DNA from 4 places in the Lysinibacillus sp. NPDC093692 genome. Region 4 is predicted to be linked to each of the others. Evidence: riboswitches for the same ligand, from Rfam matches in the RefSeq annotation. Region 4 holds a riboswitch; each other region holds the start of a gene.

Evidence for each region. A riboswitch is a leader RNA that binds a small molecule or an ion and turns the genes downstream of it on or off. The one in region 4 is predicted to bind cobalamin.
Region 1: it holds a riboswitch for cobalamin, as region 4 does, so the genes downstream of both, ACQKN4_RS00420 (ABC transporter substrate-binding protein) here and ACQKN4_RS08915 (ATP:cob(I)alamin adenosyltransferase) in region 4, are expected to answer to the same signal.
Region 2: it holds a riboswitch for cobalamin, as region 4 does, so the genes downstream of both, cobT (nicotinate-nucleotide--dimethylbenzimidazole phosphoribosyltransferase) here and ACQKN4_RS08915 (ATP:cob(I)alamin adenosyltransferase) in region 4, are expected to answer to the same signal.
Region 3: it holds a riboswitch for cobalamin, as region 4 does, so the genes downstream of both, ACQKN4_RS19825 (ABC transporter substrate-binding protein) here and ACQKN4_RS08915 (ATP:cob(I)alamin adenosyltransferase) in region 4, are expected to answer to the same signal.

What each region holds. Positions count from the first base shown of each region.
Region 1 covers NZ_JBNNUW010000001.1:87,125-92,879, forward strand. The annotation lists gene ACQKN4_RS00405 (MerR family transcriptional regulator) at 1-157, shown strand, start outside; gene ACQKN4_RS00410 (class I adenylate-forming enzyme family protein) at 150-1,652, shown strand; gene ACQKN4_RS00415 (acyl-CoA dehydrogenase family protein) at 1,654-3,321, shown strand; cobalamin riboswitch at 3,465-3,646, shown strand; gene ACQKN4_RS00420 (ABC transporter substrate-binding protein) at 4,042-5,010, shown strand; gene ACQKN4_RS00425 (FecCD family ABC transporter permease) at 5,007-5,755, shown strand, end outside.
Region 2 covers NZ_JBNNUW010000003.1:211,935-217,689, forward strand. The annotation lists gene ACQKN4_RS05315 (ABC transporter ATP-binding protein) at 1-702, shown strand, start outside; gene ACQKN4_RS05320 (ABC transporter permease) at 699-1,448, shown strand; cobalamin riboswitch at 1,532-1,708, shown strand; gene cobT (nicotinate-nucleotide--dimethylbenzimidazole phosphoribosyltransferase) at 1,823-2,878, shown strand; gene ACQKN4_RS05330 (trimeric intracellular cation channel family protein) at 2,999-3,604, opposite strand; gene ACQKN4_RS05335 (aminotransferase class I/II-fold pyridoxal phosphate-dependent enzyme) at 3,891-5,141, shown strand; gene ACQKN4_RS05340 (MerR family transcriptional regulator) at 5,701-5,755, shown strand, end outside.
Region 3 covers NZ_JBNNUW010000022.1:42,683-48,437, forward strand. The annotation lists gene ACQKN4_RS19815 (LacI family DNA-binding transcriptional regulator) at 1-668, opposite strand, end outside; gene ACQKN4_RS19820 (precorrin-3B methylase) at 1,150-1,815, opposite strand; gene ACQKN4_RS19825 (ABC transporter substrate-binding protein) at 1,877-2,872, opposite strand; cobalamin riboswitch at 3,050-3,236, opposite strand; gene ACQKN4_RS19830 (elongation factor G) at 3,377-5,317, shown strand; gene ACQKN4_RS19835 (hypothetical protein) at 5,677-5,755, opposite strand, start outside.
Region 4 covers NZ_JBNNUW010000006.1:136,347-142,101, reverse strand. The annotation lists gene ACQKN4_RS08925 (tyrosine-protein phosphatase) at 1-368, opposite strand, end outside; gene ACQKN4_RS08920 (ABC transporter substrate-binding protein) at 591-1,550, opposite strand; gene ACQKN4_RS08915 (ATP:cob(I)alamin adenosyltransferase) at 1,552-2,094, opposite strand; cobalamin riboswitch at 2,292-2,481, opposite strand; gene ACQKN4_RS08910 (hypothetical protein) at 2,712-3,260, opposite strand; gene ACQKN4_RS08905 (NlpC/P60 family protein) at 3,852-5,054, opposite strand; gene ACQKN4_RS08900 (ABC1 kinase family protein) at 5,436-5,755, opposite strand, start outside.

The DNA.
Region 1 (5,755 bases), on a different contig from region 4:
GCAGTTGGAGCGTACGGTCGAATATGGGGAACAAAAAATTGAAGAGATTGATGGCAAAATCGCAGAGCTTGTACAGATGAAAAAAGAGATACAGCAATTACAAGGCATATTTACAGAAAAATTAGCGACTTTAAAGGGAGAGATGCTAGATGAATAGTTCTAATTTGTTAGCACGGAATGCGCGAAAATACCCTATGAGTGAAGCGGTTATTTGTCAAGGAAGACGAGTAACTTATCGTGATTTAGATGAGCAAGTGACACGTTTTAGTCATGCTTTAGTAGAGCAGGGTGTGCGACAAGGCGATAATGTAATCATTTTTATGCCAAATGTTGTAGAGTTTGTTGTTAGCTATTTTGCTATTCAGCGCATCGGGGCTATTGTCGTTCCAGTAAATGCGAAATTTACGTTGCAGGAGGTCGAGTATGTAGCTCGGCATGCTGATGCTAAAGCTATTTTAGTGCATGAGGCAATTTTTGCAGCAGTTGAAAACATCACAGTAGTTCCTTTGAAAATCAAAACGGGTCAAGAGCACGTAGGCTGGCTAAACTATGAAACACTTATTGAACATGCGAGCACTCAAACAATTGATTGCCAGTTGAATGAAGAGGATGTCTCAACGATTTTATATACATCGGGTACAACGGGAAAACCAAAGGGTGTGTTGTTTAGTTATCGTAATATTTTATCTGTAGCGCAAATGATTGCAGTGGAAATGGAAGTAAAGCCAGAAAGCCGGATCCTTCTAATGATGCCGTTAACGCATTCAGCTCCATTACATTTATTTTTAATGGCCGGGGTACTTGTAGGATCAACAAACGTGTTAACACCAACGTTTACACCTGATTTATTTATTGATTCAATGGAGCAGGAGCGGACAACGCATTTCTTTGGAGCACCTGTCGCATATTTGTTAACTGCCCAACTGCCAAGATTGCAAACAGCTGATTTATCATCGATGAAATGGTGGGCATATGGTGGCGCACCGTTATCACAAAACGAAGTCCGTCATTTACAAAAAGCTTTTAGAACAGAAAATTTAACTTGTGTCTATGGCTTAACAGAGGCTGGTCCAAACGGTTCAATATTGCTTGGTGAAGAGCATGCAACGAAGGCGGGGAGCGTTGGACGACGTGCACCACTTGGAGCGGAGCTGCGTATTATCAACGACAATGGAGAAGATGTCAGTGTTGGTGAAGTAGGAGAAATTGTGTTGTTCGGTGAGAGCAATATGGTGGGTTATTACAAGGATGATATCGCAACAAAGGCTGCATTTATAGATGGTTGGCTGAAAACAGGTGACTTAGCTCGCTTAGATGAGGACGGCTATATTTGGATTGTCGATCGTAAAAAGGATGTCATTTTTTCAGGCGGTGTAAATATTTATCCGAAAGAAATCGAAGATCGTATGTTGAGCTATGAGGGAATATTTGAAGTTGCTGTAATAGGTGTACCGCATCCGGAGTGGGGAGAAACGGTGAAGGCTGTTTATGCTGCTAAAACAGAAATTGACGAGAACGAACTTAAAGCTTATTTGGAGGAGCATCTTGCTAAATATAAAATTCCACGCATCTTTGAACGTGTGGAAGCGCTACCACGAAATGCATCAGGCAAAATACTAAAACAAACGTTGAAAGGACAAGAGGTGAGATAAAATGAAGGTTTTACAGCAGGAAGAACTGAAAACAACAAACTTTTTTAAAGAGAATGATACACTTCAAAACGTTTTAGAAATGATGCTAGATAAAGAGTTTGCAGAATATGCAACACGTGAGCTAACGGATTTCGGTGAGCTTTGTGCCGGAGATATTGATGTGAGAGCTAAACATACGGATAGAGAGGGTGAACCTCGATTACAAAGGTATAATGCTTATGGTGAAGAAGTGTCGGAGATTTGGGTCAATGACGGCTATAAAAAAACAATTGAAGAGACGTACAATACTGGCATTGTTGGCTATGTGCATAAAGATATTCCGCAATTAGGTAGAAAGGGCAACTATGTGTATAGCTTTGCTCAAGGCTATATACTATCACATGCTGAACCAGGCTTTTACTGTCCTGTTACGTTAACGATGGCAACTGCTTATTTACTTGATCATTATGCGAGTGATGAGGTGAAGGAGCGCTTTTTACCACATGTTTGTGCAACTGGAGAGACAGAGCTCTATGAGGGGGCTACATTTTTAACGGAGCGCCAAGGTGGCTCTGATGTCGGAGCGAATGTTGTAGAGGCAAGGCAGGACGGCAAGCAGTATCGTTTATATGGTGAGAAATATTTTGCATCTAACGCTGGAATGTGTGGAGTGACCATGGTATTGGCACGCATAGAAGGGGCTCAGGCAGGTTCAAAGGGTTTAACATTGTTTGCAGTTCCATGGAGAAAGGATGATGGCACAGTTAATAACCTGCGTGTTCGGCGTTTAAAGGATAAACTTGGTGTTAGAGCAGTACCTTCTGGTGAGGTGGAATTTGATGGGGCGCTAGCATATGTTGTCGGTGACCTAAATAAAGGGATTTACTATATGTTGGAGGCGCTTAATTTATCAAGAATTTGCAATGCAGTTGCCTCTATCGGCATCATGCGCCGCGGTTATTTAGAGGCGAAGCACTATGTGGCAAATCGCCATGCATTTGGTAAACCTTTAACGCAATATCCTATGATTCAGGATACACTAGGAAAATTCGCTGCCAAGCTTCATGTAGAAGTTGCCACAGTTTTTGACCTTATTCAGCTGTACGATAAAGTAACTAGTGGGCAGGGGAATAAAGAGGACATCATTTTGAATCGCTTGTATATTGCAATCATGAAAAAAGAAACGGCAGAGCAAGCTGTGCATTATGCGAGTGAAGCCATTGAATTACATGGCGGAAACGGCTATATTGAAGATTTTGTTACACCACGATTATTAAGAGATGCTCAGGTCCTTACCGTGTGGGAGGGGACTGCGAATATTTTAGCATTAGAGCTCATTCGCTTAGTTGATAAGTTTCATGTGCATGAAATGTTTGTTCGTGTCATGGAGGAACGTCTAGAAAAACTAGCTGACAATTCATTAGTTGAAATTGTAGTAGGGCAATTAGCAAAACTAGATTCAACTTTGCAAACATTTAGCCGTTTAGATGATGCAACAAAAACGTTTGAGGCAAAAAAGGTCGCAGAGCAAATGGCACATGTATATGAAAGTGTTGTAGCAGTTGAATGGGCACAAAGATTCGGCGGCAAATATGAGAAGCTAGCAGATATTTATTTAGAGAACACATGGGCATTACGAGAAATGGGTGCACCAATGAAAACGGTACAGTATTTTACAGACATCGTTTAACTTTTTGCAGCGGGTGTCCAAACAAAATAGAGGAACCCAGTCAAAGAATGCCACGTCCTGTGGCGATTATACTGAGCATAATTGATTTGATGAAGAGTCGTCTCGAATGGAGGCGACTTCTTTGATTTTCATGTATAATACAATCAACTGAATATTATAAAGGTTCTTTACTTAAGTAAAGTGAAAAGGGAAATCGGTGTAATTCCGATGCGGTCCCGCCACTGTAAGTGTGAGTTTTTTCAATCTGCGCCACTGAAAATTTCGGGAAGGCTTGAAAAAGCGTAGAAGCACGAGCCAGGAGACCTGCCTTTATAGAAAACACGTTGTAGCCTACGAGGATAGGATGGTGGATTTTGTATATGTATATTGTGCAAATTTGACCCCCTCATTTTTTTATGATGAGGGGTATTTGTTTTGTAAGCTGAATATCGATAAATTTGAAAAAGAGGGCGATAACCCCACAATGTTAGGTGATAAACCTAAAATGTTGGGTAATAACCCCTACAATGTTGTGCGGAAACTCACGGTGTAGGCGATAAATCCACAATGTTGGGTGATAAACTCAAAAAGTTGGGCGATAACCCGCAGCGTTAAGAGAGATAAACCCAATGTTGCGCGACAACTCCACAACCTTAAACGATAAAAACCCAAAATGTGTCGATCAATCAGAAAAACAAGTCGTTAAATACTTTATGCACAGATAGACTAAGGGGGATTCACATGAAGAAATTTTGGAAAATAGGATTATCAGCATTTTTAGCTGTTAGCTTGCTTGCAGCATGCAACACAAAAGAGGCGACAAATGACAAGCCGTCATCTGCTGAGCAGCAAGAGACATCAAAAGTAGATCAAGCAACATTCCCAATAAAGATAACGGATGCTACTGGCAAAGACATTACGCTAGAAGCACCCCCTGAGAAAATAGTCTCTCTTATTCCGAGTAACACTGAAATTTTATTTGGTCTTGGCTTAAATGATGAAATAGTGGGTGTATCAGATAATGACGATTATCCAGCAGAGGCTACTAAAAAAGATAAGGTTGGCGGTACAGATTATAATATTGAACAAATTATTGCGTTAACGCCAGATATCGTTTTTGCACATGCATCGGGTATGAGTTTTTCAAAAGGAGCAATTGAACAGCTTGAGGCTGCAGGTGTGAAAGTATTTGTTGTAGCGGATGCTAAAAACTTTAATGAGACTTACATGACGATTGAACAGCTTGGTCGTGCAACAGGAAAACTAGAAGAAGCTAAGAAAATTGTCACAAATATGAAGGCAAAAGTTAAAGAAGTTGAAACAAAACTTGAGGGTGTTGAGCCAAAGAAAGTCTTTGTAGAATCGTCGGATGAGCCACAGATTTATACAGCTGGTAAAGGTACATTTATGAATGAAATGCTAGAAATGATTCATGCTGAAAATGTGGCAGCAGATGTAAATGATGACTGGTATCCAATTGATGCTGAACAAATTATCGCGAAAAATCCAGATGTCATTGTTGTGGCATATAATTATGTACCGAATATTTTAAAGAAAATTCCACAACGTCCAGGCTTTGAGACAATTACTGCCGTAAAAAATAAAGCGATTGTACAAGTGGATAAAAGTACGACAAGTCGTCAAGGTCCACGATTAGCAGATGGTCTTGAGGAAATAGCAAAGGCTGTTTACCCAGAGGCGTTTAAATGAGTAAAACAATTGTAGCCTATGTAACAGCAATTACGCTTTTAATCATTAGCATCTGGTGTGGTGTAGCGATAGGCTCAGTTCATATTCCATTAGAAGTATTTTGGAATAAGGCAGCCGATGAAACAGCTGCCAATATTTTATGGAAGATTCGTTTACCTCGAGTGATGCTAGCAGGGCTTGTTGGGGCATCACTTGCTATTGCAGGGGCAGCTTTTCAAGGCCTATTAAAAAATCCTTTGGCTGATCCTTATACGTTAGGTGTTTCCTCTGGTGCATCAGTGGGCGCAGTGATGACGATTTTCTTTAGTGTTTCATTACCTGTCATCGGTCATTTTACATTGCCAACCTTTAGTATGATAGGTGCCATATTAACGATGGTAGCTGTTATGGGCTTTGCTAGAATAGTAGACCGTTTACTAAAAATGGAAACTCTTATTTTAACAGGGGTAATATTTAGTTCATTTTTAGGTTCCTTGATTTCATTAATGATTGCATTATCTGGTGAGGAGCTACGCCAAGTAATCGGATGGTTGCTTGGGTCAGTATCGATGCGTGGTTGGCCTTACGTTCAGATGATCATTCCGTTTGTCATTATTGGCTCCATTATGCTTTGGACACAAAGACGTGAGTTAAATGTTCTGTTATACGGTGAAGAACGTGCGAAGCATTTAGGTGTCAATGTTAAGCGTAGTAAATATATTATTTTAGTAGGTGGATCCATGCTGACAGGAGCAGCGGTAGCTGT
Region 2 (5,755 bases), on a different contig from region 4:
AAACCATTTATAGGTGTGCAGTTTCAGTCAAACTCCTATTTTGATCATATTAAAGTGGATGAATTATTTGAATTTTTCGCCATATTATACAACATGGAGGTTACAGAAGAAGAAATTAAAGATCTATTAAAAAAAGTCAATATGCAAGAACAGAAAAGATCTTATGTTAATAGACTTTCTGGCGGGCAAAAACAAAGAATAAGTATTGCATTAAGCATTCTCAATAAACCACAGGTCCTATTTTTGGATGAACCAACAACTGGTTTAGATCCAAACTCCAGAAAAGATTTATGGAATATTATAAAGGACATTAGAGAAGAAGGAACAACAATAATCTTAACGACACATTATATGGAAGAAGTAGAAGCACTCTGTGATAATGTATGTTTTATTAACAATGGGAGTATTTATACTGTAGGAAGACCTGAAGAGATTATTAATAATGCTAATTTAAACTCAGTAATAAAAATAGGTTTAATTGCCGATTCTTCTGTCCATTATTTAGAAAGTTGTCCTGCAGTAGATAAGATTAAAAAAGAAGATGATTATTTCTATTTATATACGAAAGATATTAGAAAAACGTTAGATTATATAAATAAATTAGAAGATGAAAAAAGAATAACAACGACTAGTATAAATATTCAAATGGCGAATTTAGAGGATGTATTCTTAAATATGACTGGAAGTGTTTTGAAAATATGAATAGTTTCGTGAATTTATCTTCTATATTTTTTAAAATGGAAATAAGAAATAAACAAGCGGTTGTTATGAGTACGGTGTTCCCTATTCTTATGATGGCTTTAATGGGTACAGCCGGAAAAGATACGGCAAGAGACGGCATGTCCTATATGACTTATATTTTTCCTGGTATTTTAGGTATGGCTTATGGAGCTATTGGTCTTATAGCATTACCCGTTATGATTGCTTCGTATAGGGAAAGGGGTATTTTTAAAAAAATTAAAGTTACGCCAATCTCTGCATCAAAAATAATGGTATCTATTTTCAGTACACAGCTTTTCATTATGGCTATACAAACAGTTATTATTTTGGTCATTAGTGTTTTCGTTTTTAATGTTCAATTAAATTTTAATTCGATTTACACTCTTTTATTAATCCCGTTGTTATTAATCGGTGGTCTTAGTTTATTAGGCATAGGTTTAATAATCGGAATTTACGCTAATAACACAAAAAATGCCACAACTATGGGAAATCTTTCAAATCTAGTATTCATTTTTTTAGGTGGTACTTTTTTTCCGAGTGATGTATGGCCAAAATTTTTAATGCCATTTGTTTATATTAATCCACTTAATTATATTATTGAAGCTATTAGAAAAACACTTATTTTCGAGACTCAAAATTTTTATACGTATCTGACTGAACTTTCAGTAATAACTGCTATAGCAGTTATTACTTTAGTATTTTGTGTTAAAGTTTTTAAATATGAATAATTAATATCAGTTTACTATAATAAACATGATGCACGAAAATTTCGAATGTTGACATATTAAACACTTTGACGTAAATTAAAAATAATTGCATAAAAGCATTAGGTGCCCATTGCGGGAGAATAGGGAATAAAGTGAAAAGCTTTAGCGGTCCCACCACTGTAAAAGGGAGTTTCATAGAGAATGCCACTAGCATCGTTCTGGGAAGGTTCTATGAAATGTTGAAATTGAGCCAGGAGACCTGCCTATCTGCTTCGTATTATATAGACGATGGAAAAGTCTGTAGTTTATTTGTTATGGATAAACTACAGGCTTTTTATTTTTTTCTCTAAATCATTCTTCGAGTAACAAGGGCAAATAAGAAAGGGGAAATTTTCATGCAATTATTACAACAAACGATCCAAAACATTCAAAGTGCAGACCACAAAATGATGGGGCAGGCAAGAGAACGCATAGATGCACTTTGCAAACCTCCTAGTAGTTTGGGGAAGCTGGAAACTCTAGCTGTGCAACTATCCGGTATTACAGGTGAACTATATCCTGCAATTGATAATAAAGCAATTATTGTCTGTGCCGCGGATCATGGCGTCTGTGAAGAAGGAGTGACGCCGAATCCACAAAATGTGACGGTCTTCCAAACGCTAAATTTCCCAAGAGGAGGAACAGGTGTCTGTGCTGTCGCGAAAATAACGAATGCAAAAATTGTTACGGTAGACGTTGGGGTTAAAGAGGATATTCCACATGATGCTGGTGTCATCATTAAAAAGATTAAATATGGTACGGACAATATGGCAAAGGGTCCTGCTATGTCAAAGGAAGAAGCCATTCAATCAATTGAAGTAGGAATTGAAGTAACTACGGAAGAAATCAAAAAAGGGATAAATGTACTCGGGACAGGTGAAATGGGTATCGGTAATACAACACCTAGTGCTGCTATATTATCGGTTCTTCGCGAGTGTCATCCGAATGAAGTGACAGGCTTCGGTGCAGGAGTTGGACCAGGAGGAATAGCACATAAAGTAGAAGTCATCCGCAAAGCTATAGCATTAAACAAACCAAATCGTCATGATGCTATTGATGTTCTTGCAAAAGTCGGAGGGTTAGAAATTGGCGCGATGGCAGGGGTAATACTTGCTGCTGCTGCACATCGCAAACCTGTTGTTATTGACGGCTTTATTTCTACTATCGCTGCTCTAATTGCGTACGAACTTGAGCCAAACGTAAAAGACTATATTATTCCTTCTCATGCTTCTGAAGAACCTGGTGCAAAAATTGCTGCTGAAATGCTCGGAATTGAACCAATGCTACAAATGAATATGCGATTAGGAGAGGGCTCTGGTGCAGCTTTAGCCTTTCCTATTTTGGATGCAGCAAGCTCTATGATGAAAAACATGACTACATTAGAGGAAGCTATGTTACTGTTGAAAATGTAGATTTATTAATCTTTAGGTACTTATTGTCGCTGCTGTGGATGCACGGCGTTTGTGAAAATAAGAAAAATTCAAAACAAGCCCAAATCTGATATTTGGGCTTGTTAATATGCAACGGTATAGCTATGCTCGATTCAACTTCCGCAACGGTAACCGCCATTTCTTCGTATATGAAAGTATTCTTAATACTGTGATCACACCAAATAATACATATAAAAAGATATCCCCTGAGAAAAGTTGAAGTCCGATAATAAGCCCGGCTAGTGCTGCCCAAACACCATAAATTTCATCACGGAGGACTAATGGTTGTCGTCTAGCTAATAAATCGCGAACAATTCCACCACCTGACCCTGTTAAGACAGCAGCTACAATAACTGCACTAATAGGCATGTCGAGCTTTACAGCATAGAGAGCACCTTGAATCGCAAATGCGGATAATCCGATAGCATCGGTAAAATTGCCCCAGCGATGCCAATGCTGAATAAGACGGTGCGGAAATAAGAAAAATAGCGTAATCGCTGCAATGGCAATTTGGAACATCATATCTTGACCCCAAAGTGTAGTTACAGGTAAACCTATCAATAGATTTCGTATAGCTCCACCACCGAAAGCAGTTACGATACCGAGTATATAGACACCGAATAAATCATATTCTTCTTCCATTGCAATTATTGCCCCGGAAATAGCGAAGGCAATTGTTCCAATGATACTAAAAACCTCCCAAGCCAACCCTTTCACCCCTTAAGTGAATAAAATCATTTCTTGTTGTAGATTAGTTACTAATACGAACTAGAAAACATTAAAGTCTTCTTTTTTGTATCAGAAGCAAAGAAAGCATCGACTTATGATTTGGAATTATCAGATATTAAGTATCTAATTATAGCAGAAATGCATAGATATAGTTTTTAATTTAACTAAGCGCCTAAATGCAATTAGAAACACAAGCAATTTTTGCAGGCAAGCTCACAAATTGTTAAGATAAGATTTGAACAAATGTGAAATGGAGAAGAACATAATGACTTTTACAACCAATTTATTAGAAGAAACACTAGCATTAGCTGCTAAAATAGAAGATAAGGTACGCCCTTTTCATGCAAAGGTAGAAGATATGGCGTTCTTCAATCAACAAAAAGTGCTTGCTGCATTCCGAAAGCATCAAGTAAGTGATTATCATCTGCACCCATCTAACGGTTATGGCTATGATGATGAAGGGCGTGACAATCTAGAACGTGTTTATGCAGAGGTTTTTGGAGCGGAGGCTGCCATTGTGCGTCCGCAAATTATTTCTGGTACACATGCAATCACACTTAGCTTATTCGGAGTACTACGTCCTGGTGATGAATTACTTTATATTTCGGGGCAGCCGTATGATACATTGCAATCAATAGTCGATGGTGGCGATAAAGATACTGGCTCGTTAAAAGATTATAAAATCGGTTATAGCCATGTGGATTTATTGAATAATCAAGAGATCGATTGGGAAGGTGTTGTAGCTGCAATTACAGCAAACACAAAAATGATTGCTATCCAACGTTCGAAGGGCTATGCAACACGCCCATCCTTTACTATTTCGCAAATTGCAGAAATGTGTGCAAAGATCCGTGAATTAGCACCGAACGCAGTTATTTTCGTTGATAATTGCTACGGAGAATTTGTTGAGGCACTAGAACCGACAGAGGTTGGAGCGGATTTAATAGCAGGCTCGCTCATTAAAAATCCTGGTGGAGGCTTAGCGAAAATTGGTGGTTATATTGCAGGTCGTGCAGATTTAGTAGAAAAATGTGCTTACCGTATGACATCGCCAGGTATTGGTGCTGAGGCAGGTGCAACATTAAATACGCTCGGTGATTTCTATCAAGGATTTTTCCTCGCGCCACATGTTGTATCTCAAGCATTAAAAGGTGCCATTTTCACAGCTGCTATGCTGGGAGAAATAGGCATGAATACATCGCCAAGGTATGATGCGAATCGTACGGATTTAATTCAATCGGTTTCTTTCCAAAAGGCGGAACAAATGATTGCTTTTTGCCGTGAAATTCAAGCAAACTCACCAATTAATGCGCATTATGCACCAGAGCCAGCGTATATGCCTGGCTATGAAGATGATGTCATCATGGCTGCTGGAACTTTCATTCAAGGTTCAAGCATTGAGCTCACAGCAGACGGTCCTATTCGTCCGCCATTTACCGCCTTTATTCAAGGTGGGTTAACATACGAGCACGTAAAATTTGCTATTTGTAGTGCTGTTCAAAAAATCCAAAAATAAGTAACGAAAAACTATTCAAAACGTCCTTTTGAATAGTTTTTTTACTTATGAACGAACAGTTGAAGATGAAGCTTCTTAAAGCGAATGCCATTTATCATCATTCAGTAGAAGACTACTTCATGATGAAATATCCTAACACCTACTGAATGGAGATAAAGCCTCCGGCGGATGTCACGGATCTTCAAAATCCGGAAGCATTTACGACAAGGCGAAATTGATATAAGTTGATTGGAGTGGAGGCTTGGCGACTCCTTGGGGATTAGCGATAGAGGAACGAAGGCTAAAACCATCACATCCCGTGATAATGCCTTCGTGACCAACACCGTGTTGGCCCGAGACCCTGGAGCGAGCAACGCGAGTGAAGCGGCTCATCGGACGTCCCCGGGAAAGCGCCAAGCCGGAACGGAAATCAACCCCACGTTAGGATGTGAAGTATAGTTTTTTACAATTTTTCATCATTTCAAAAAAATATTTTAATCCATGTTAGGAAAGCTTACATGAGTGGTTGACACTATAAATTTTTCGTTATATGATTAGCGAGTATTGGAGGGGAACTTAAATGAGTCGTGAAATTAGACGAACTATGCCGTTATTATCTATGAATATCGTAATGC
Region 3 (5,755 bases), on a different contig from region 4:
AAATCCCCTTCAATAATATGCGATGGCAATAGTTCAACACCTGATTCCGCCAACGCTCTTTTGAAACCCTCTAAACGTTCATTAGTCAAAGAAATAGACTTTGGTCCAATAATGCACGCTATCTTTCTATGTCCCAGTTCTGTTAAATGTTTTCCTGCTAAATATCCACCTTTATCATTATCTAAAAAAACACTGGCATGATTTTTTTCATTTTTTCCCCTATCAACGAGAACGAAAGGAATTTTTGCACGCGATAATTGCTCTTCATCCAAAGACTCCAAAGAATCTTTTGCAGAAAAAATGATTCCATCTACCTGTTGTTCTTCTAATAGTCGCAAATATCGCTTCTCTTTATCAGAATGATCATCGGAATTACAGATGATTAAACTATATTCTCTTTCATTCGCTTCATCTTCCACCCCCCGACATAATTCCGGAAAATAAGGGTTAGAAATGTTCGGAATAATTAACCCAAATATTTTCGATCGCTTCGTAACAAGACCACGAGCAAATTGGTTAGGCTGGAAATCTACCTCCTCCATAACTTTTAGTACCTTTTCACGTGTCTTTGGAGACATTCCCTCTTCTTTTTCATTCAACACTCGAGAAACAGTAGTAATGGAAACACCTGCTTGTTTCGCAATGTCTTTAATGGTCCATCGTCTCACAATCTTCACCTACTATTACTATAAAATCACATTTTAAGAAAACGTTTTACGAAAACGTTTTCTCAACTACCATATCATGACATAGTCAAATTGTCATTATTATTTCTGAATAATCAGAAAATAACAAACACAAGCCTTGTTATGATTTTTTCCTAAACGCTCCCTACTGGAATACATGGTCTGAAATGATAAAGTTATCCAATACTATGTAGAACGAGTAACACTATCTCTATGAAATCGAAACAACTCAACAATATTTTTTGTAAATAAAGAAGTTGGGGCGAAACTTAAACAGCGCAAGAAATCAATTTTTATAATGATAATTTCTTGCGCTTTTAAAAATTTTAGTTTTCTTATGCCCTAGCCTCTTAAGTAAGTCAATTTGATATGTTAATGATAAAATGCTTCTAGCTTTCTATCATCACGCGAAACGGCTTAGCAGACGCAATCAGTCGCTACGAGCCCACATTACGATAATTAGTCAGCTTAAATCCTTCCAATAATCAGCAGAATTTGTTCTGCGATGAAATTTATAAAAAGGTTCATTCGGACGAGCATGTTCCTTATAAAGTTCAATGATTTGCTTTAAAAAGCCTTCAATAAGCTCTACTCCTACCTTTTTCGCAAAGAGTGTCCCGGCTGTTGCATTCGCTCCCATCGGTACTGCTCCTAAATAGACATCAAAGCTATCCTTTTGATAAACAAGCCCAATATCATCATATACCGCATTATAACAGGCAGAGGCACAGCCATTAACGTTTACACGTAACCTTGTAGGGACAGTGATTCCTTCTAATGAATGATATAGCTTTTCTGTAATTGGTGCTGCCTCCATCTTGTCACCATCACAAAAATCACACGCTTTCATCGCTACAATTGGCCCTTGCTTTGCCACGTAAAGGCCAGCATCTTCTAGCTCCTCAATCTTCTTTTCAACTTCTACTGTTGAGATAGATAATAATATGCTATAAGAGGCAGAGTATTTTATGGCACCAGTTTCCCCTATAACCTTTGCCATTGTTTGGAATTGTGCAGGGGTATAATGTTTATTAATAATGCCTGGGCTTACGGCAAGGCGAGTAAAATCCCCATTATTGTTTAACTTTTCGAAGGTTTTGTCCGGTATATTCGAACGGAATGCATTCATAAATACTTCTCCTTATGAAAAAGGAGCTAGCCAATTGCTAGCCCCCAATTTATTGGATAGCTTAAAAGTTCTCAGGATAGAAGCCTTTCGCCAAAATTTGAATGGCTTCTGCAGCACGTACTCCTTCAGACGCGGCAGAAAGTGGTAGGATCACAAAGCGTTCGTTTTTGACCGCTTCCATTTCCTTCAAGGCTGGATCATTTTTCAAAAAATTTATTTTTGCTTTCGCTGATGTTTCTCCGTAATCTATGACAACTACGACTGCTGGATTACGTTCTACCGCATCTTCTTTGGACACCGTAGTCCAGCCTGATTCTACATCACCAAAAATATTTTTACCGCCGGCCATCGTAACAAGTTCATTCATAATGTTTTGTCCTGCAGTGAAGACTTCTTTATCACCACTATCAAACACTAGAACAGGCAGGTCTTCTCCATCTTGCGGTAATTTTGCACGGATATCCTCTACATCCTTTGTCATTTTTTCTATTAGTGCTTCTCCATGATCTTCAACACGGAAAATTTTTGCGATATTTCGAATATCTGCGAAAATATCGTCTAAAGTTGGTTTCGTCATGATTGAGGCTGTATGTAAATAAGTGTGAATGCCTAATGTTTCAAGCTCTTCTTGTGTACCAACACCTTTCTCTCCAAAGGCGCTTTTCCAACCACCAAATAAAAAATCTGCTTCTGCATCAATAACCTGCTCTTTTGTAGGATACTGTTTTGCTAACACAGGCACTTTATCGTAGGCCACTTGTAGGGGCTCATAAATTTTGTCATCTAAGTACGCCGTCCCTACCATTGAATCTTCTAGCTCTAAAGCCAACATAATTTCTGTCACGTGCTGATTTAAGCTAATCGCTTTTTTGGGGGCTTCCTTATATACTTGCGTCGTTCCATTATTTTCTATCGTTATGTCTGACTTTTCAGCTTGTGAAGGCTCTACCTTCTCAGCTTGTGTAGCAGATTCTTGTTTGTCCTTTTCACTACATGCACCCAATATAGCTACCAATGCGATCGCAAAGACTAGCCATAAGCTTTTCCATTTCTTCATGTCCTCTTCTCCTTTGATGTTAAATATATAGTAAGAAATCGTTTAGACTCCTTTGCTACCTGGTAGCGATTCTAGAAAAGGGCATAAAAAAACCCCCTTGTTTCCAAGAGGTTAGCATAGCAAAAGAAAGGTTTTTCAACCTGTTCACTATCCCCATCCTCGTGGATTCAGTAATAAATAAATAAATAAATATTGGCAGGTATCCTGGCTTAGGTTCATCATCTATACGCCTTCCCATAGCGTGGCTACAGTGGCATCTTGTATAGACTCCCCATTTACAGTTGCGGGACAGCATCGGATTTGCACCGATTTCCCTTTTAAGCAAATAACAAAGGTCATTTACACCAATACGTCGTTTTTATTTTGTTGAATATATTGATTGACAGTAGATTCACAATCATACATATATTAACACTATTGCGACATAAACACTATATGAAATATTTTTTATACCAATTCTGTTACAATGTTGTTAAATGAATGAATAGAAACGAGGATCTTTTTATGCATGTAACAATTGGAGTACTTGCTCACGTGGATGCCGGTAAAACAACATTTTCTGAGCAGTTACTATTTCATACAAACAGTATTCAAGCCCGTGGACGAGTGGATCACCAGGACACATTTCTAGATAATCATGAGCTGGAGCGTCAGCGAGGCATTACAATTTTTGCGGAGCAAGGCCGCATGACGCTTGGAAATGATACATATACGTTAATCGATACACCTGGGCACGTCGATTTCTCTCCAGAGATGGAGCGTGCCATTCGGGTTATGGATTATGCCATCATTATTGTTAGTGCTGTCGAAGGAATACAAGGTCATACTGAAACAGTGTGGCAACTTTTACGCCAATATCACGTTCCAACCTTCTTTTTTATTAACAAAATTGATCGTGAAGGAGCAAATGTTGAAGCCGTAATGGCTGCGCTTCAAAAGGATTGCTCTGCAGATGTTCTATTCGTAGACGAACCGCTCTGTTCCGACTATGTTTCAAACGACATAATGGAGTGGCTTGCCGAACGTGATGAACATCTTCTCGATGCTTTTCTCAATGAAACATTAGATAGCTCTAGCTGCCTTATTCATTTATCTCAGATGATTAAACAGGAAAAGGCCTTTTTGTGCTTTTCTGGCTCTGCCTTAAAAGATAGTGGAATAAAGGAATTCCTAACACAGTTCCCCCTCCTAACAGAGACACAATTTAATAACAATGCTCCGTTTCAAGGTGAGGTGTTTAAAATTCGTCATGATGGACATCAACGCTTAACTTTTATCAAAGCTTTGCAAGGAACGTTACATGTCCGTGATGAACTTTCATTTGGAGACGTGACTGAAAAAGTGACCGAGATTCGACTATACAATGGCAGCCGGTATGAAACTTCTCAAGAGGTAGAGGCTGGGGAGATTTTCGCAGTAAAAGGGATTAGTCAAGCAAACATCGGCGATATCATTGGTTGTTCGAGTAATTCTCAGCCCTTTGAGTTAGTACCAACTTTACAGGCAAAAGTACATTATGAAGGCGCTCAGCATATAAAGGACGTGTTAAAAACTTTCCGTATTCTTGAAGCAGAAGAACCTTCATTACGTGTACTATGGCATGAAAAATTTCAAGAAATTCATGTACATATTATGGGTGTCATCCAACTCGAGGTTCTTATCGAAGTGCTTCATGATCGATTCTCGCTAGATATTTCATTTAGCGAACCACAGATTTTATATATGGAAACGATCGCCACAACGGTGACAGGTTACGGCCATTTCGAGCCCTTAAAGCATTACGCAGAAGTCCATTTATTGATGGAGCCAAATACTCGCGGCACCGGCAATACATTTATCAATGCATGCCATGCCGATGATTTATCAATTGGACATCAACGACTCATTGAAAAACATTTATTCGAGCGCGATCACCATGGTCTCTTAACCGGTTTTCCAGTTACAGATATTCGCTTCACACTCTTAACAGGACGCGCACATAATAAACATACTGAAGGTGGCGATTTCCGTGAAGCAACATTCCGTGCATTACGACAAGGGCTCGAACAAGCAGAAAATGTATTACTAGAACCGTACTACCGCTTTAAACTTAAAGCTCCTAGTGATTTCATCGGCCGCATGATGACCGACATTCAGCAAGTTGCCGGTACATTTGACACACCAATAATAACTGAACATGATGCGATTGTAACCGGCCGAGCCCCTGTCTCAACATTTATGAGCTACAGTACAACCTTTGCCGCCTACACCAATGGGAAGGGCGTACTTTCCCTACAATTTGATGGCTACGATATGTGTCACAATACAGAAGACATTATTGCACAAATCAACTACGATAAAAACGCCGATCCCGACTATACATCCTCTAGTATTTTTTGTGCAAAAGGCAAAGGCTACTCCGTTCCTTGGCATGAGGCACAAGCAGCGATGCATTGTATTGACTAAATTCATAAAAACAGGACATGATTTGTTAGAACAATGTCCTGTTTTCTTATGTTTCGCGGAGAGTTACTATGCTTTTGTGGGTTATCTTGCTTCGCGCGGGTATTTGTCTTCCTTCCGCGGGTATTCTTGCTTCGCGCGGGTATTTGACCTGCTTCCGCGGGTATTCGCCTTCCTTCCGCGGGTATTTGACCTGCTTCCGCGGGTATTCGCCTTCCTTCCGCGGGTATTCTTGCCTCGCGCGAGAATTTGCCTTCCTTCCGCGGGTATCTATCCTATACTGACAACTCCATTCTACTACCTTGCCAGGCATATACCTTTCTCCTGAGTGCATTGAGATCCATCCCGCACATTTTTAATTTTTAAGCTTGTATCGTTTTCTGCCTCTTTTTATAAATAGGATATGAAGATTCCACGACAACATAGCTATGGGAATGTGAG
Region 4 (5,755 bases):
AAAGGCATTTGTGCATAAAATTCTCTAAACATCTCCGGGCTTACAACCTTATAAAAATCTTTTCCACCAGAGTTTGTAGGCATCTCAAAAGCATGATTTCCTTTAGCTGGTATTTGAATATACTTGGCATACGGGAATATCGGATTAGGATTATTTTGAGCCTCATGGTTGTCTCGATAATCAAAAATTGTTTTCACACCTAGCGTTTCAAAGCGCTCTTTATCTGATTTCGTCATTTTACCAAGTGCGGCTGAACGATAAATCAAACCATTCTTAACAGCACGCCCATCTCTTGACTTATAACCACCCATATCCCGAAAATTATTAACTGCCTCAAACGGAATAATATTCATATCAAACTGTTTCACTCACTGCACCCCTCCCTGTTAGCAAGCATACTTATCTCTATTTTATAGAACAATTCGATATAATACTAATTTTCGCATTAGGGAATGTCGTACACTACTTAGAGCAACAAGGGGATTTATTTGAGTGTTTCTTTATTTGGGTGGAGCAGTTATCCTTTTTATTCATCAAAAAAAGCTGCCCTTGATAAAGGACAGCTCCAAAATACTATTTTTCAATATCAATTATTTAAATAACTCAGGATATACTGCTTTCGCGATTAACTCAACAGCTTCGCCAATACGTGGACCTGGACGGTTTGAGATATCATTATCTATAGAATAAACAGCTTTATTTTTAATGGCCGTGATTGAATTCCATCCATCACGAGAAAGAATTTCTCCCGTTGAGTCATTGCCTACTGTTGTTAAAATGACTTCTGGATTTTTCGCAATGACATCTTCCTCAGATACCATTGCCCAGCTTTTAAGTTCAACAAAAACGTTGTTAACGTTTGCAGCATTTAAAATCTCTTGTTGGAATGTATCAGAACCAGCTGTATAGATGTCTGGCTTTGGACTAATTTCTAAATAGATATTTTTTGGTTCTTTCACATCTTTAACTTTTGCTTGGACATCTGCAATTTTAGATTTAATATCTTCATTTAACTTTTCGCCTTTATCTTTGATGCCCATAGCTGCTGAGACTTGTTCGATATCCCCATAAACATCATCAAATGATTTAGCTGATTGAATGGCAAACACTTTAATACCCGCATCTTCGAGACCTTTTAAGGCATTTAAATTTTCTTCATCGTCTCCAGTTGTATAGGCAATAACGACGTCTGGCTTTAACGCTAAAATACGCTCACTATTGAATATTGTAGAATCAGAAACACGCTCAATTTTTTGAGCTTCTTCTGGATACGAATCATACTCAGTCGCACCAACTATTTTATCACCCACACCTAGCGCAAATAAAATCTCTGTATTACTCGGTTTTAATGAAACAATAGTTTTAGGTACTGCATTAAACTCTACTTCTACACCACGGTCATCCTTAACTTTATAGCTAGTAGTTTTCTCAACTTGTTGATCTTCTTTAGAAACAGTATCTTTATTTGTATCCTCTTTCGTGCCACAGCCAACTAATACAAGTGCCAACATCAACACAGAAAGCCATTGTAGCTTAAACATTTTCTTCATTTCATTGATTCTCCTTTTTCTTTTTCATCGGGTATGACTTACTAATAAACGGTATTTCAGCAATACCTGCATGCTGATTCATATAGACAGCCATTACAAAAAATACATTGGCTAGCAATCCTAAATAATCAAAGAGAATAGCTGGTACTTCGCGTTCTTCAGATACTTTGTGCAAAACACGGTATGATTTTTTTGCCTCACTACGACATAAATGTAATGCAGAAGCTGCCTCTGTTCCTTGGGGTAATACAAAGTTTTGTATTTCCTCTTTAACATGACTAACATAGAAATCATAGCGATCACTAAGCCAAGTCAAATCATCTTCAGTTACAGCTAATTTGCCTCGGACTGAGCCATTTACATGGTAAGCCATTGGCAAAATGGCAAGTAAATCATCTGCTACTACCTCTACCGTTTCTTTTTTAACCGCCGCCAATGCTACACCAATATGTGTTGTTAGGCTATCCGTTCGAATTTCAAAATCTACTGTAGATGCCTTTTCACGCATAAATGGATAACAAGAATAACGTGCATCTTTTTTCAAATCTAAGTCCCCGCTTTCCTTCGTGAAAAATTCTTACCTTATTAACACCTCGTCTTACATCAGGTGAACTATAAGCGCATAAAAAAAACGTTGTTCCCACTCCTAAGGAAACAACGAAAAATAGCATAAATAGTGTCACATAAATACGACATAGCCTATGTATTTGCCGCATATTCTCCTAGCTTCCGAAGAGTTATCTATACGTTCAAACAAAGGTCGGTCTCCTGGCTTGTACAGTTCACTACATTCATAAAAAACCTTCCCATCGGATAATTCGACAGTGGTATATCTTTATGACTTCTGTACTTACAGTTGCGGAAACAGCTCCGGTTTTTCACCGAATTCCCGATTATGCTATAGTTCAGCACCTTTATTCTGCAAGAATTATTCACTTGTTATGCAGTTTATCATAGATTGATAGGAAAAAATAGCTGTGGAATTTAGAATAAACAACGATGGATAAAAATCATGCAGGTATTACCGTATGCACGCGGATATATTCACTCTCCCATTGGGTATTCATCCTGCTCGTGCAAATATTTGTTATGCCTTATAAGTTAAAGCATTTTATTTTTTATAATGAAAGGATTTTCAAAAAATAGCCATTTTCATAACTTTCATCGGATGGCATTTTTATATTTCTTTTTGGATTTAACATCTTTCTCTTCCTCAATTAAACGCTGTGCAATTTCTAGTAGCTTTGGGTCATTTGTTGTATCGAATAGCTTTTTAAAGGATACAATAATATCATAGCGTATTAATGTCGGGTGCTTTTCGTCTAAGCACGTTTGATATCTTTTAGCCAAATATGATACGACTAAATCTCTTTGTACCTGCCCCGCTAAGCCTATTTTCCAAATTGCCTGTAAAGTATGCCTCACAGTGACTGTTTCTTCATCATACGTTACTGCCCAAATCTTTAAGAAGTCCTCTAACACTCTTTCTTCAGGATCGCTTTTTGCTGCCAGTGCGCATAAAAATTGTGCAGCACTTGCACGTACATGTCCATTTTTGTATGTAAGAGTTTGAACTAATTGTTCCCAAACTGAATAGGTCCAATCAACTGGTTCCTGCATAATTTTCATTAATTCTTCGTATGATTTGTATTGAATATCACGGTCACGCTCTGTTAAATTACTAAAAAGTTGCAAAATCTCTTTTTCCATGATTCATCCCTACCTTTATTGTTTCAGAACGTAAAAAATAGTGTACTTGTAAGTGTTATCTCATTTACCATCATGCGTTACTTTGCTACTACAAATTAAAAGTCTCATATAATTGTAATTTCAGAGCAAGATCCCAATCGTATATTTCAAAATTATCAGAAATGGCGTTCAATATGCAAGAATCTTTTCTTTTAGCTATATGAAGACAGAGGAATACTCGTTAGGATTATTATTGGAGTTATCTCACGATTGAGTCAAAGCGAAATACGCAATAACGAAAAATTGATGCTAATTCTTTTTTCGGCTGTATTATCATTTTTATAACTGGGGCTATAGTTATAAATATATCAACTTATGTAAATTTATTCATTACAAAAGTTATTTTACTCATTATTGACCGAGTAGTCGAGCCTAAACTAATGAATAACATTATGCGTTTGCCTAATAGGTTTAGTCGTAGAATCTTAACTATAGTTTAAACAGTTGATAATTTCCAGTACCGTCAAATAATAAAAAAAGGTTACCCTTGTAATTTCTTTTACAAAGATAACCTTTTCGCTATTTTAATCGTCTATATAATAGTACGGCTTATTAAATACGACCGAAGCCTACTAAATATTGATTCCACCAATCAAGTGATTCAATGACAACACCTTTATTTTGAGCATCAATCATTGTGTTGTTTCCTAAGTAAATACCTACATGCGCTATACCTGAACCATAGCTGAAGAATACTAGGTCACCTACACGTGCTTCACTTGCTGAAATACGTTGTGTTGCTAAATATTGTTGTGATGCTGTACGTGGTAAATTTACACCCGCTTGTTTGTAAGACCATTGTACAAGACCAGAACAGTCAAATCCTGTTGATGGGTTACTACCGCCCCAAACATAGCTACGACCTAAGAATTGTTTCGCAACTGAAATAGCATCACCTGAAGATGCAGTGCCTGCTCCTGAACCAACAACCACTTTTTGTGATGATTTTTCATTGTTAGCTTTGCCATTATTATTATCATTGCTATTGCCATTATCGTTAGTGTTAGCATTGTTGTTTGTTGCTTGTACAACTGGAGTAGCTGCTTGAAGTGCACGTAAACGAGCTGCCTCTTCCTCTGCTGCTTTACGTTCTGCTTCTAAACGCTCTTCTTCTTGTTTCGTTGCAATTTGTGCTTTTAATGCAAGAGATTTCGCTTCATTTTCAGCTTTTTTTACTTCCATTTCGCTTTCCTTCTCTTGAAGCTCTTGGAATTGCTTTTGAAGCTCTTTTTGTTTTTCATCTAATGTTGTTTTTTGTTTTTCTAAGCTAGCCTTATCTGCTTCTTGTTGATCTACTAATTCTTGGTCAGCATCCATTAATGTTTTTACCGCTACGACACGGTCCATTAAATCTGCAAAACTTTTTGATTCTAGAACAGCGTTTAAATAAATACCTACAGTATTATCTTGTGCTTGGTATGCAGCCATACGGTCACTTAAAATCGCTGAACGTTGTTCAATACGTTTTTTAGTATCTACAATATTTGCATCAACTTCTTTAATGTCTGCCTGTACTTTGTTAAATACTTTTACTTTTTCTTCGATCTCTTTTTCTAGGCTTTTTAGCTCTTCTTGTAGCTTTTTAACCTCTGTATCTATTTTAGCTTTCTTATCAATCATTTGTTGAGATGTTTCTTCTGCGTGCACTTGAGTTGGTTGAACTGTATTAAATAATAAGCCGCCCGCTAGTGCTAATGCTAGCACCATCGACTTACGCCATTTATTGCGTTTACCCACGTTATTCTTTCCCTTCACTAGTCAATTTCGTTCGTAGAATTTTAATGTAATCATTGGAACGATTTCTTTTATTTATTCTTATATTTTATTAGCCTTTTAAAGTTTAGCACTATTAGCATAACTTTTATACTATTTCACGCCTTTTTAATGGTTTAGTAAAACTCGCAACATTCTTGTAATATTTACGTAATTCCCGATAAATTCTACAAAATTACGTTTTATTCTACATATCAACGTTTTTAACTACTTTACCCATAGTCCCACTCTCTGTTTTGTAATGCTTTTGTAATATTTCTAGAAAACATTTTTAACATAAAAAAAGGTAAGGGAACATTTTCCCCTACCTACAAATAATGTGTAACCATAAACAAAGGTTAATTTCTCTCCAAGTTGACGCTTCTATTGCTTCATGGAACGAAGCGCTTGGATAGAAAGCCGTACTAACAGAATGGCACAGAGAAATAACCCTAAGTATGCTGCTGTATTTAAATAGATCGCATACGTGTCATGAATAAATTGTGAAATGGCTAAAAGTGCTACAGAAATAATGCCAAAGGTAATACCAACGAGAAGTAAGACGAAACGGGAAAATAGATTGGTAATAAAACGAGCATTATCCTCATCTGAAAAAACATCGTGATGTAAGATGATTTTCCCACTTTCTACCCGTTGAATAAGCTGGTCAACTCGTCTTGGCATTTTGCGCAATGTCGGAAGAA